Nonomuraea africana: one gene and its partner. The protein of the gene in region 1 interacts with the protein of each later gene in a pairwise test. Links are inferred from orthologs where the notes say so. Each region holds a gene or a part of one and is shown in the gene's direction. Other genes may lie near its edges.

What was found. The genes of interacting proteins can lie anywhere in the genome.
Region 2: the proteins of rlmB (region 1) and H4W81_RS40525 interact in binary tests that used the Escherichia coli proteins (3 or more experiments, as listed by UniProt). The link is inferred for Nonomuraea africana from one-to-one orthologs.

What each region holds. Positions count from the first base shown.
Region 1 is NZ_JADBEF010000001.1:8,284,272-8,290,059, forward strand. Bases 1,363-4,139 are described here. They hold rlmB (23S rRNA (guanosine(2251)-2'-O)-methyltransferase RlmB), read left to right. Parts: upstream 1,363-2,156; coding sequence 2,157-3,122; downstream 3,123-4,139. Other genes in these bases: cysS (cysteine--tRNA ligase), read left to right, coding at 1,363-2,143; H4W81_RS39765 (DUF2283 domain-containing protein), read left to right, coding at 3,318-3,515; H4W81_RS39775 (protein kinase domain-containing protein), read right to left, coding at 3,938-4,139. Also shown: H4W81_RS39740 (DUF2637 domain-containing protein), read right to left, coding at 1-299; H4W81_RS39745 (PPOX class F420-dependent oxidoreductase), read left to right, coding at 298-708; more of cysS, read left to right, coding at 752-1,362; more of H4W81_RS39775, read right to left, coding at 4,140-5,788. UniProt on the Escherichia coli protein: Specifically methylates the ribose of guanosine 2251 in 23S rRNA.
Region 2 is NZ_JADBEF010000001.1:8,434,661-8,439,024, forward strand. The notes cover bases 1-2,859. They hold H4W81_RS40525 (NAD(P)H-hydrate dehydratase), read left to right. Parts: upstream 1-627; coding sequence 628-2,091; downstream 2,092-2,859. Other genes in these bases: H4W81_RS40515 (hypothetical protein), read left to right, coding at 84-248; H4W81_RS40520 (holo-ACP synthase), read left to right, coding at 268-618; alr (alanine racemase), read left to right, coding at 2,104-2,859. Also shown: more of alr, read left to right, coding at 2,860-3,246; H4W81_RS40535 (alpha/beta fold hydrolase), read left to right, coding at 3,243-4,292; tRNA (adenosine(37)-N6)-threonylcarbamoyltransferase complex ATPase subunit type 1 TsaE, read left to right, coding at 4,289-4,364. UniProt on the Escherichia coli protein: Bifunctional enzyme that catalyzes the epimerization of the S- and R-forms of NAD(P)HX and the dehydration of the S-form of NAD(P)HX at the expense of ADP, which is converted to AMP.

The sequences.
Region 1 (5,788 bases):
GCCAGCGCGTTGACGGTGGCGGCGGCCACGATGAGCAGCACCAGCACGACGGCCGCCTGGGCGCGCACGAGCAGCCGTCCCGAGCGCAGCAGCAGCACGCTGATCAGCGCGACCGCCAGCAGGGCGTCGAAGCCCGCCGGGTAGAGGTAGGCGAGGTCGGCGCGGGCCGTACCGAGAACGGCGAGGGCGCGCAGGTCGTCGAAGGAGAGCACGCAGGCGGCGGCGGTAAGGCCCGCGACGGCGAGCCCGGCGAGCGCGATGCCGATGCGGCGCAGCGCGGAGGGGGGAGTCACGTCCATGGCGTTTCGAGCCTACAGAACAATGGTGTTCATGAACGAGGACGTACGTAAGCTGTTCGACGCCGCGAACTACGCGACAGTGACGAGCATCAATCCCGATGGCGGGCCGCAGTCGACCGTGGTGTGGGTGCGGACCGACGGAGACGACATCCTGTTCTCCACGGTGAAGGGGCGCCGCAAGCCACGCAATTTCGCGCGCGATCCCAGGGCCAGCATTCTGGTCGTCGACCCCGGCAATCCCTACAGGTACGCCGAGGTGCGAGGCAGTGTGGTCATGGAGGACGACCCCGACGGCGAGCTGATACAGGAGCTCTCGCACAAGTACACAGGCAAGGCATGGGAGGAGAAGGCGGGCAACGAGCGCTTGATCGTCCGTATCCGACCTGAGAAGGTGACGCTCCGGGGCTGATTCTTCGGCCTGTAGAGCGGGGTGAGGCATTAGCCTTGCGTTCGTGAGCCTGCACCTATACGACACCAGCACGCGCGCCATCCGTGAATTCGTTCCGGTCGAAGCCGGCCGGGCGTCGATCTACCTGTGTGGGGCCACCGTGCAGGCGCCTCCGCACATCGGGCACATCCGCTCCGGTGTCAACTTCGACGTGCTCAGGCGCTGGATGACGCGTTCCGGCTACGACGTGACGTTCTGCCGCAACGTGACCGACATCGACGACAAGATCATTCGGGTGGCCGCGGCCGAGGGCGTGCCGTGGTTCGTCATCGCCGAGCGCAACCAGCGGGCCTTCTCCTGGGCGTACGACACGCTCGGCTGCCTGCCCCCGACCGTCGAGCCGCGCGCCACGGGGCACGTGCCCGAGATGATCACGCTCATGCAGCGCCTGATCGAGCGCGGCCACGCCTACGCCTCGGGCGGCGACGTCTACTTCAACGTCCAGTCCTACGCCTCCGAGTACGGAAAGCTCTCCAACCAGAAGCTGGAGAACATGCGTGCCGCGGGCGACACCGACGACGAGTCGTGCAAGCGCGACCCGCGCGACTTCGCGCTGTGGAAGGGGGAGAAGCCGGGTGAGCCGACCTGGCCGACCCCGTGGGGTCCCGGCCGTCCCGGCTGGCATCTCGAGTGCTCGGCCATGGCCACCAAGTACCTCGGCTCGACCTTCGACATCCACGGCGGCGGGCTCGACCTGATCTTCCCGCACCACGAGAACGAGATCGCGCAGTCGCAGGCCGCCGGCGACGGGTTCGCCCGCTACTGGATGCACAACGGCATGCTCAAGATCGGCGCCGAGAAGATGAGCAAGTCACTCGGCAACTCCCTGCTCATCCCCGACCTGCTGCAGCGGGTCAGGGCGGTCGAGCTGCGCTACTACCTCGCCGCGCCGCACTACCGCTCCTCGATCGACTTCTCCGAGGAGGCGCTGCTCGAAGCGGCCGCCGCCTACCAGCGCATCGAGGGATTCGTCACACGCGCGGCTGAGGTCATCCACGACGTCGACGCCGACGCGCCGCTGCCCCAGGCCTTCGTCGACGCCCTCGACGACGATCTGGGCACGCCCCAGGCGCTCGCGGTCGTCCACGAGGTGGTGCGTGAGGGCAACGTGGCGCTCGCGCGCGGCGACAAGGAGGCGGTCGCCAGACTGCTGGCCGAGACGCAGACCATGCTCGACGTGCTGGGCCTCGACCCGCGTTCCCAGCAGTGGCGCACGGGCGACTCGGGGCTGCGTCCGGTGGTCGACGCGCTCGTCCAGGTGGCCCTCGACCAGCGCGCCCTGGCCAGGCAGCGCAAGGACTACGCGGCCGCCGACGCGATCAGGGACGGACTCACCGCGGCGGGCATCACCGTCGAGGACACCCCGCACGGGGCGCGATGGGAGTTGACCCGCTAGTACCCTTGGTGACATGGCAGCAGGTGGAAGAGCGTCGGGCAGGCCCTCCAAGAAGAAGGGACCGGCCAAGGGCACGGGTGGCAACGTCCGCCGTTCCCTGGAAGGCAAGGGCGCGACTCCGCCTGCGCACATGAGGCACTGGTACAAGGACAAGGCCCGCGGCGAGCGCATCGCGCGCGAGGAGCGGGGCGGCGGCGGTTCCTCGAAGGCTCCGGTACGGCAGAAGCGGTCCGAGGACGCGCCCGAGTACATCGGCGGGCGCAACCCGGTCCTCGAGGCGCTCCTGGCAGGCGTTCCGGCGAACGCGCTCTACGTCGCCCAGCGCATCGACAACGACGACCGCGTCCGCGAGGCCATCAAGGTCGCCGCGGGCAACGGCGTCGCGCTGCTCGAGGTCAGCCGCGACAAGCTCGACCGCCTCACCGAGGGCGCCGTCCACCAGGGCATCGCGCTGCAGATCCCGGCCTACTCCTACGCGCATCCGTCCGAGCTCGTCGAGATCGCGCACGACGCCGCCGAGGTGCCGCTGATCGTCGCCCTCGACGGCGTGACCGACCCGCGCAACCTGGGCGCCATCGCCCGCTCGGCCACGGCGTTCGGCGCGCACGGCCTGCTCATCCCCTCCCGCAGGGCGGCCGGCGTCACGGGCGGCGCCTGGAAGACGTCGGCGGGCACCCTCGCCAACCTGCGCGTCGCCCGCGCCGCCAACCTGACGGCCGCGCTGCGCGAGTACCGCGAGGCGGGTCTGTTCGTGGTCGGCCTGGACGGCTCGGGCAGGGTCGACATCGACGAGGTGGAACTCCTGCAGGAGCCCCTGGTGGTGGTCGTAGGGTCCGAGGGCAAGGGGCTGTCGCGGTTGGTGAGCGAGCAGTGTGACGTGGTGGCCCGGATCCCGATGCACGCGGCTGCGGAGTCGCTGAACGCGGGAGTGGCGGCTGGGGTGACGTTGTACGAGGTCGCTCGTCATCGGCGGCGGTAGCGTCTAGACTGTTGGGCCGTGCCGACGTAGCTCAATCGGCAGAGCATCTGTCTTGTAAACAGAAGGTTTGGGGTTCGATTCCCCACGTCGGCTCTGTTGCGAGAAGCCCCTGAACAGGGAAGACCTGTTCAGGGGCTTCTCATTTGCCAGGACAATCTTGAAATCTTGCTAACAGCCTTGCTAACAGGAGACTCCGTGACTCTGGAAGAGCACCCCGGCACGTGGACCTACGACCCCGAGGCGGGGGCCGCGTACATCTACCTGCGGGGCCCGATCGCGCCCGGTGGCGTGGCGCGGACGGTCACGGGGGACAGCCCGATGGTCAACTTCGACCTGGACGAGAACGGCCGAGTGATTGGTATCGAGATCCTCGCCGCGTGGCCAGGAGAATAGGAAAGAGGGACCTCCCGAGCTTGAGGAGCCCTCGTGCCTGGCATGGATCTTCAGGCGGCGTTCATGACGGCGTCCGCGAACACGTCGGCGGCCGTCGCCGCTTGCTCATGGATGACGTGTGCATGGACCCGGAGGGTGATGGCTGGGTCGGCGTGACCCAGGCGGGCCGCGACGACGTGGACGGGGACTCCCGCCAGGAGCAGCGTCGTCGCGTGGATGTGGCGAAGGTCGTGGAGGCGCGCGTGGTTCTACAACCGCCGCCGCCTGCATTCGGCGCTCGGCTACCGGCCACCCCTGGAAGTACTCAACGAGTCCCTTTCAACCCAAACGGCCGCATAGGCTACGCCCATAAGACGGCTGTCCGGAATCACCGTGGCCCCTCAATGCGCCTCGTGGTGACCCTTGCATTCAAGACCAGCTCACTATGGCTGCCTGGTCGGGCAGATGTCGCGGTAGGGCACGTCCTTGAGGAAGGCGGCCCAGTCGGCCGGGGAGAGCGTGTGCCCGGCACGGCGGCACACGTCCTGGACGATCCGCTCGGCACCGATCGGGATCCTGTAGACGGAACCCCAGTCGGCGGCGTAGAGGGTGGAGCCGTCCGGGCCGAAGGCGAGCGAGGTGATCTGGGAGCCGTGCAGGTTGAACGCGCCGCCGAGCCGCCGCATGGCGTTGACGTCCCAGATCTGGAGGATGCCCTCCATGGTCACGCTGGCGAGCAGATCGCCCTTCGTCGAGAAGGCCAGTTCCGTGATCTCACCCGTCGTCCCGCGCAGGACCGGCGTGATCTGGACCGGCCCCTGGACCGTCCACATCGCGATGCGGCCGGCAGAACCGGCGCTGAACGCCAGCCGCCCCTGGCTGCTGACGGCCACTGCCGAGGCACCGCGTACGACGTCGAAGGCCGCGTCGACCGGCTTGCCGGTGGTGAGGTCTATGAACCTTCCGAAAGTCGAGGCGAGGCGCCCGTCCGGCGTGTACGGCCCGCCGCCGATCTGCGAGCTGAACGTGCGCAGGACGCGCCCACGGGCGGTGTCCACCACGAGTAGCCGGAAGCTGCCCTCCTGGGAGGATGGCTGGAGCGTGAGCGCGATCGTCTTGCCGTCCCGGCTGAAGTCGACACGTTCGGGGTTGTTCGTGTTCGTGTGGGGCGTGGAGAGCTGCCAGAGCTTCTTATGTGTCGCGAGGTCGATCAGCCGCACGCTCGCGAGGTCGGCGATGAGCATGCGTGTGCCGGTCCGGTCGAATCCCCATGCCCCGAATTCGCGGAGCGGGAACGTCGCCACCTCCTTGCGGCCGCGCAGGTCCCAGAGCCCGAGGCGGTTCTGATCGGGATCCTCCATCGCCACCCACCGTCCTCCGGGGCTGAGTTTCGCCACTCCCTTCCTGACATGGGTGGCGCCGGCTCTCGGCGACAGGTCGAGGCTGATGACCATGTTGTCGTAGAGGTAGCGCAGGGTCCTGCCGTCGGGGTCGAACCGAAGGTCGGTCAGCTCGTCCTCGGCCCGGTAGGTGAGGATCTGCTTCCGGTCGGCGACCTTCCACACGCGCAGCTCGCGTGCGGCGAAGGCGGCCAGGTAGTCGCCGTCCTGGCTGAAGCGCAGCTGGGCCCCGGATTTCGTGCAGATGTCGCAGGCCCAGTCGTCATCGCCCCGTTTGTGTTCACGACCGGTCGCCGCGTCGACGAGCGCGATCGTGGCGGCCGCGCAGGCGATGGTCTTGCCGTCCGGGGTGAAAGCCGCCACGTCCGCGTGAATGCGGCAGGGCGCCAGGCGCCGCTCCCGGGTCCAGCCCGGCAGCGCCAGCTCGTCGAAGCGTCCACCCGTCAGCAGCAGGTGTTTGCCTGTCGGATCGACGAGCGGAGGCTGCCACGGCGTCGTGCCGCCGTCCGTGTAGAGAGCCTTGCCGAACTGCTTGCCGGTCGCCACGTCCAACAGGTAGACGATGTCGCCCTGGTACAGCACGGTGAGGATCGACTCGTGCTCACCCCAGATCGCGCTGTACCCGCCGCGTTCCCCCAGGGAGCGCCGCACCAGTTGCTTTCCCGAGGTGAGGTCCCAGACTCCGAGCTCTGAACCGATCGTCAGGGAGAGCAGGCGGCCGCTCTTGTTGAGCGCCGGCTCCTGAGGAGTCCCGTCCTTCAGCCTCAGCCCGGCCCAGCCACCGGTGCGCTTGCCGGTGCGGACGTCGTAGACGTTCACGCCGGCCTCGCTGACGCTGACGAGTGTGCGGCCGTCAGAACTGAGGGCGCGGTGGGCAAGGCCCTTGACCAAGGG
Region 2 (4,364 bases), 150 kb from region 1 along the record:
CCTCACAGATAAATCCGGGGGATTCCCACCCTCGCGGGTCGGATCTTCCTGCTTCACTGGCGACTGCCCACGCACACCCAAAGGTGGGCGACGGTCTTACGCGGCTCGAGCCGGTGCCGGGTGACTCCGGCGCGGAGTTCGCCGGCTCCACCTTCGGCCCCGGCGGGCGCACGCTGTACGTCAACATCCAGTCCAGCAAGGGACTGTCGTTCGCCATCTGGGGCCCGTGGCAGCGAGGGGGCTTCTAACCGTCGTTACGCTGGGTGGATGATTCTGGGCATTGGTGTCGACGTGGTCGATGTGGCCAGGTTCGAAGCGACCATGGCGCGCACGCCCGGCCTGCGCTCGCGGCTGTTCACCGAGGCCGAGCGGACACTGGGGGTCCAGTCGCTGGCGGCCAGGTTCGCCGCCAAGGAGGCCGTGGCCAAGGCGCTCGGCGCCCCGCCCGGTCTCAGCCACCTCGACGCGGAGGTCCGCACGGGCGAGTACGGCAGGCCCGAACTCCACATCAGCGGTCAGGCCGCCGAGGTGGCCTATGGGCTCGGGGTGAAGCGCTGGCACCTCTCGCTCACCCACGACGGGGGCATCGCGCTGGCCTACGTGATCGCCGAAGGTTAGTTTCGGATCATGCGCACCGCCTACACCGCCGACCAGATCAGGGCCGCCGAGCTGGCGCTGATGGCCACGCTGCCCGAGGGCACGCTGATGCAGCGCGCGGCCACCGGCCTCGCCGTCGTCTGCGCGGGCCTGCTCGGCAGGGTGTACGGCTCGCGCGTGCTCCTGCTCGTCGGCAGCGGCGACAACGGCGGCGACGCCCTCCACGCGGGCGCACGTCTCGCGAGGCGGGGCGCGCGGGTCGAGGCGCTGCTCGCGGGCTCCAGGACGCACGAGGAGGGCCTGGAAGCCTTCCTGCGGGCGGGCGGGCGCGTCACCGGCGACATGGGCGAGGTCGACCTCATCGTCGACGGGCTCGTGGGCATCGGCGCGACGGGGGCGCTGCGGGAGCCGTACGCGTCGCTGGCGAACCGCGCGAACGCCGCGCAGGCGCTGGTGGTCGCGGTGGACGTGCCCAGCGGGGTGGACGCGAGCACGGGACGCGTCGCGGGGCCCGCGCTGCGGGCGCATCTCACGGTCACGATGGGCGCGGTCAAGACGGGCCTGCTCGTCGATCCGGGCGCCGCCCACGTCGGCGCGCTCGAACTCGTCGACATCGGGCTCGGCCCCTACCTGCCCGATCCCGACGTGGCCGCGCTGACCGCCGAGGACGTCGACGACCTGGTGCCGCGGCCCGGCGCCGAGTCCGACAAGTACCGCAGGGGCGTGGTCGGCGTCGCGGCGGGCAGCGACCGCTACACGGGCGCCGCCGTCCTCGCGGTGGGCGGCGCGCTGCGGGCCGGCGCGGGGATGGTCCGCTACGTGGGTACGGCACCGCCCGTGCGCCAGGTGCGCGCCAGGTGGCCGGAGGCGGTGATCACGGAGCTGGAGCGGCCCTCGATCGAGGGGGTGGGACGGGTCCAGGCATGGGTGGTCGGCCCGGGGCTCGGCACCGACGACTGGGCGCACGAGCTGCTCGCCCGGGTGCTGGCCACCGACGTGCCGGTCCTGGTGGACGCCGACGCGCTCACGATCGTGACGAGGGAACGGGGGCTGCTGCGCCGTACCGCGCCGGTGCTGATCACCCCGCACGCCGGCGAGCTGTCGCGGCTGCTCGGCGTGCCGGCCGACAGGGTGGCGGCGGCGCGGCTCGAGCACGCCCGCAGGGCGGCCGCCGAGCTCGGCGTCACGGTGCTGCTGAAGGGGTCGACGACGGTGATCGCCGAGCAGGACCGGCCGGTCAGGGTCAACACGACGGGAACGCCGTGGCTGGCCACGGGCGGCACCGGCGACGTGCTGTCGGGCGTGGGGGGAACGCTGCTGGCCGGCGGGCTCGGCGCCTACGACGCGGGAGCCTGCGCCGCCTTCCTGCACGGGCTGGCGGGACGCATGGCCGCCGACGGCGCGCCGCTTGCCGCCGCCGACGTCGCGGCCGCGATCCCGCTCGCGATGCGGGCGCTGAGAGGCGAATCACGCTCACGAGGTCGGCGGAGCTGACAAACTGGAAACATGAGCTTCCGTGAGGCGACGCCCGCGCAGGCACGGGTCGACCTGGCCGCCATCAGGCACAACGTCGGGCTCCTCAGGGAGCGGGCGGGCGGCGCCGAGCTGATGGGCGCGGTCAAGGCCGACGCCTACGGGCACGGTCTGGCCGCCACCTCGAGAGCGGTCGTGGAGGGCGGGGCGAGCAGGCTCGGCACCGCCTACGTCAGGGAAGGGCTCGCGCTGCGGGCGGCGGGCTTCACCGTGCCGATCCTGTCGTGGATCCTGACGCCGGGCGAGCCGTTCGAGGAGGCGCTCGAGGCCGACCTGGAGCTGTCGGTCTCCGACGAGGGCAGGCTGGCGGAGATCGCCGCCGCGGCCCGCCGTACGGGCCGGACGGCCCGGGTGCACCTCGAGGCCGACACGGGCATGAGCAGGGGCGGCGCGCCCCTGGCCGCCTGGCCGGGGCTGCTGCGCGAGGCGGCCGCGCTCCAGGCCGAGGGCGCGGTGGAGGTCGTCGGGCTCTGGTCCCACTTCGCCTGCGCCGACCTGCCCGGGCACACCTCGATCGACCTGCAGATCGACGCCTACGAGAGCGCGCTGAAACTGGCCGAGCAGGCGGGGGTCGCGGGCTCCCAGGTGATCAGGCACCTGGCCAACTCCGCGGCGATCCTGACGCTGCCGAGCACCCACTACGACCTCGTCAGAGCGGGCATCGCGATGTACGGCCTGAGCCCCATCCCCGAGCAGGGCGACTTCGGCCTGCGCCCCGCGATGACGCTGGCCGCGAGGATCGCGCTGGCCAAACGGGTGCCCGACGGCGCGGGCGTCTCCTACGGCCACCTCTACACCACGCGAGGGGAGTGCACGCTCGGCCTGGTCCCCCTCGGCTACGCCGACGGCATCCTCAGGAGCGCCACGGGCCGCGTCGAGGTCCTGGCCGGTGGCCGGCGCAGACCGGTGGTCGGCCGGGTCTGCATGGATCAGTTCATGATCGACGTCGGTGGCGACCCGCTGGCCGACGGCGACGAGGTCGTCCTGTTCGGCCCCGGCACGCACGGCGAGCCGACCTGTCAGGAGTGGGCCGACAATCTCGGCACGATCACGCATGAGATCGTGACGAGGATCGGCGCGCGCGTGCCGAGGGTGTACCAGGAGGTGAAGGCATGACGACCACGAGACGGCAGAAGGTCGGCATCGCGGGCGCGATCGTCGGAGCCGCCTCGGCGGGTGTCGCGGCGGTGGCGCTGGCCAAGCGTTACGCGGTGGGCCGCATCAGGCTCCGCCCCGACCCCGAGGCCGACGAGCCGTTCGGCGAGCTGAAGGGCAGGCAGCGCACGCTCATCACCTCCGACGAGGTGGCGCTCCACATCGAGATCGACGGCCCGGAAGACGCGCCGGTGACGATCGTGTTCTGCCACGGCTACACCCACAACCTCGACTCCTGGCACTACCAGCGGCGCGACCTGCGCGAAGACTTCAGGGTCCTGCTGTGGGACCAGCGCTCCCACGGCCTGTCGCAGCGCAACGGTGACCAGGACAGCTCGATCGAACGGCTGGGCCAAGACCTCTACGAGGTGCTCGAGACCTTCGTGCCGGGGCCGTGCGTGCTGGTCGGCCACTCGATGGGCGGCATGACCATCATGGCGCTCGCCGACAGCCATCCCGAGCTGTTCGGCGACCGGATCCGCGGTGTCGCGCTCGTCGCCACCAGCGCGGGCAAGCTCGCCGAGATCACCCTCGGCCTGCCCGCCCTGCTGGCCAGGGGCCTGCACAAGGTGGCCCCCACCACCGTCTCCGTGCTGGGCAGAGGCGGCCCCCTGGTCGACAAGACCCGGCACGTGGGCAACGACGTGGCCTTCCTGGTGCTGCGCCATTTCGGTTTCGGCGACTCGAAGAACGTCAGCCCGACCGTGGTCGACTTCGTCGAGTCCATGATCCGCTCGACGCCGACCGAGGTGATCGCCGACTTCTATCCCGCGCTGATGAACCACGACAAGCTGTCCGCGCTGGGGGTCCTCGACGACGTGCCCACCGCGATCCTGGTCGGTGAGAAGGACTGGCTGACGCCGCCCGAGCACAGCAGGGCGATCGCGGCGGCGCTGCCGAAGGCCCAGCTGACCGAGGTGCCCGAGACCTCGCACCTGATCCAGCTCGAACGGCCCGCCGTGGTGAACGAGGCCCTGCGCGACCTGATGAAGAGGGTGGAGCTGTGACCGTCGTCGCCACGACCGAGGACATGCGCGCTCTGGGCGTGCGGTTGGCCGCCTCGCTCAGGGGCGGCGACC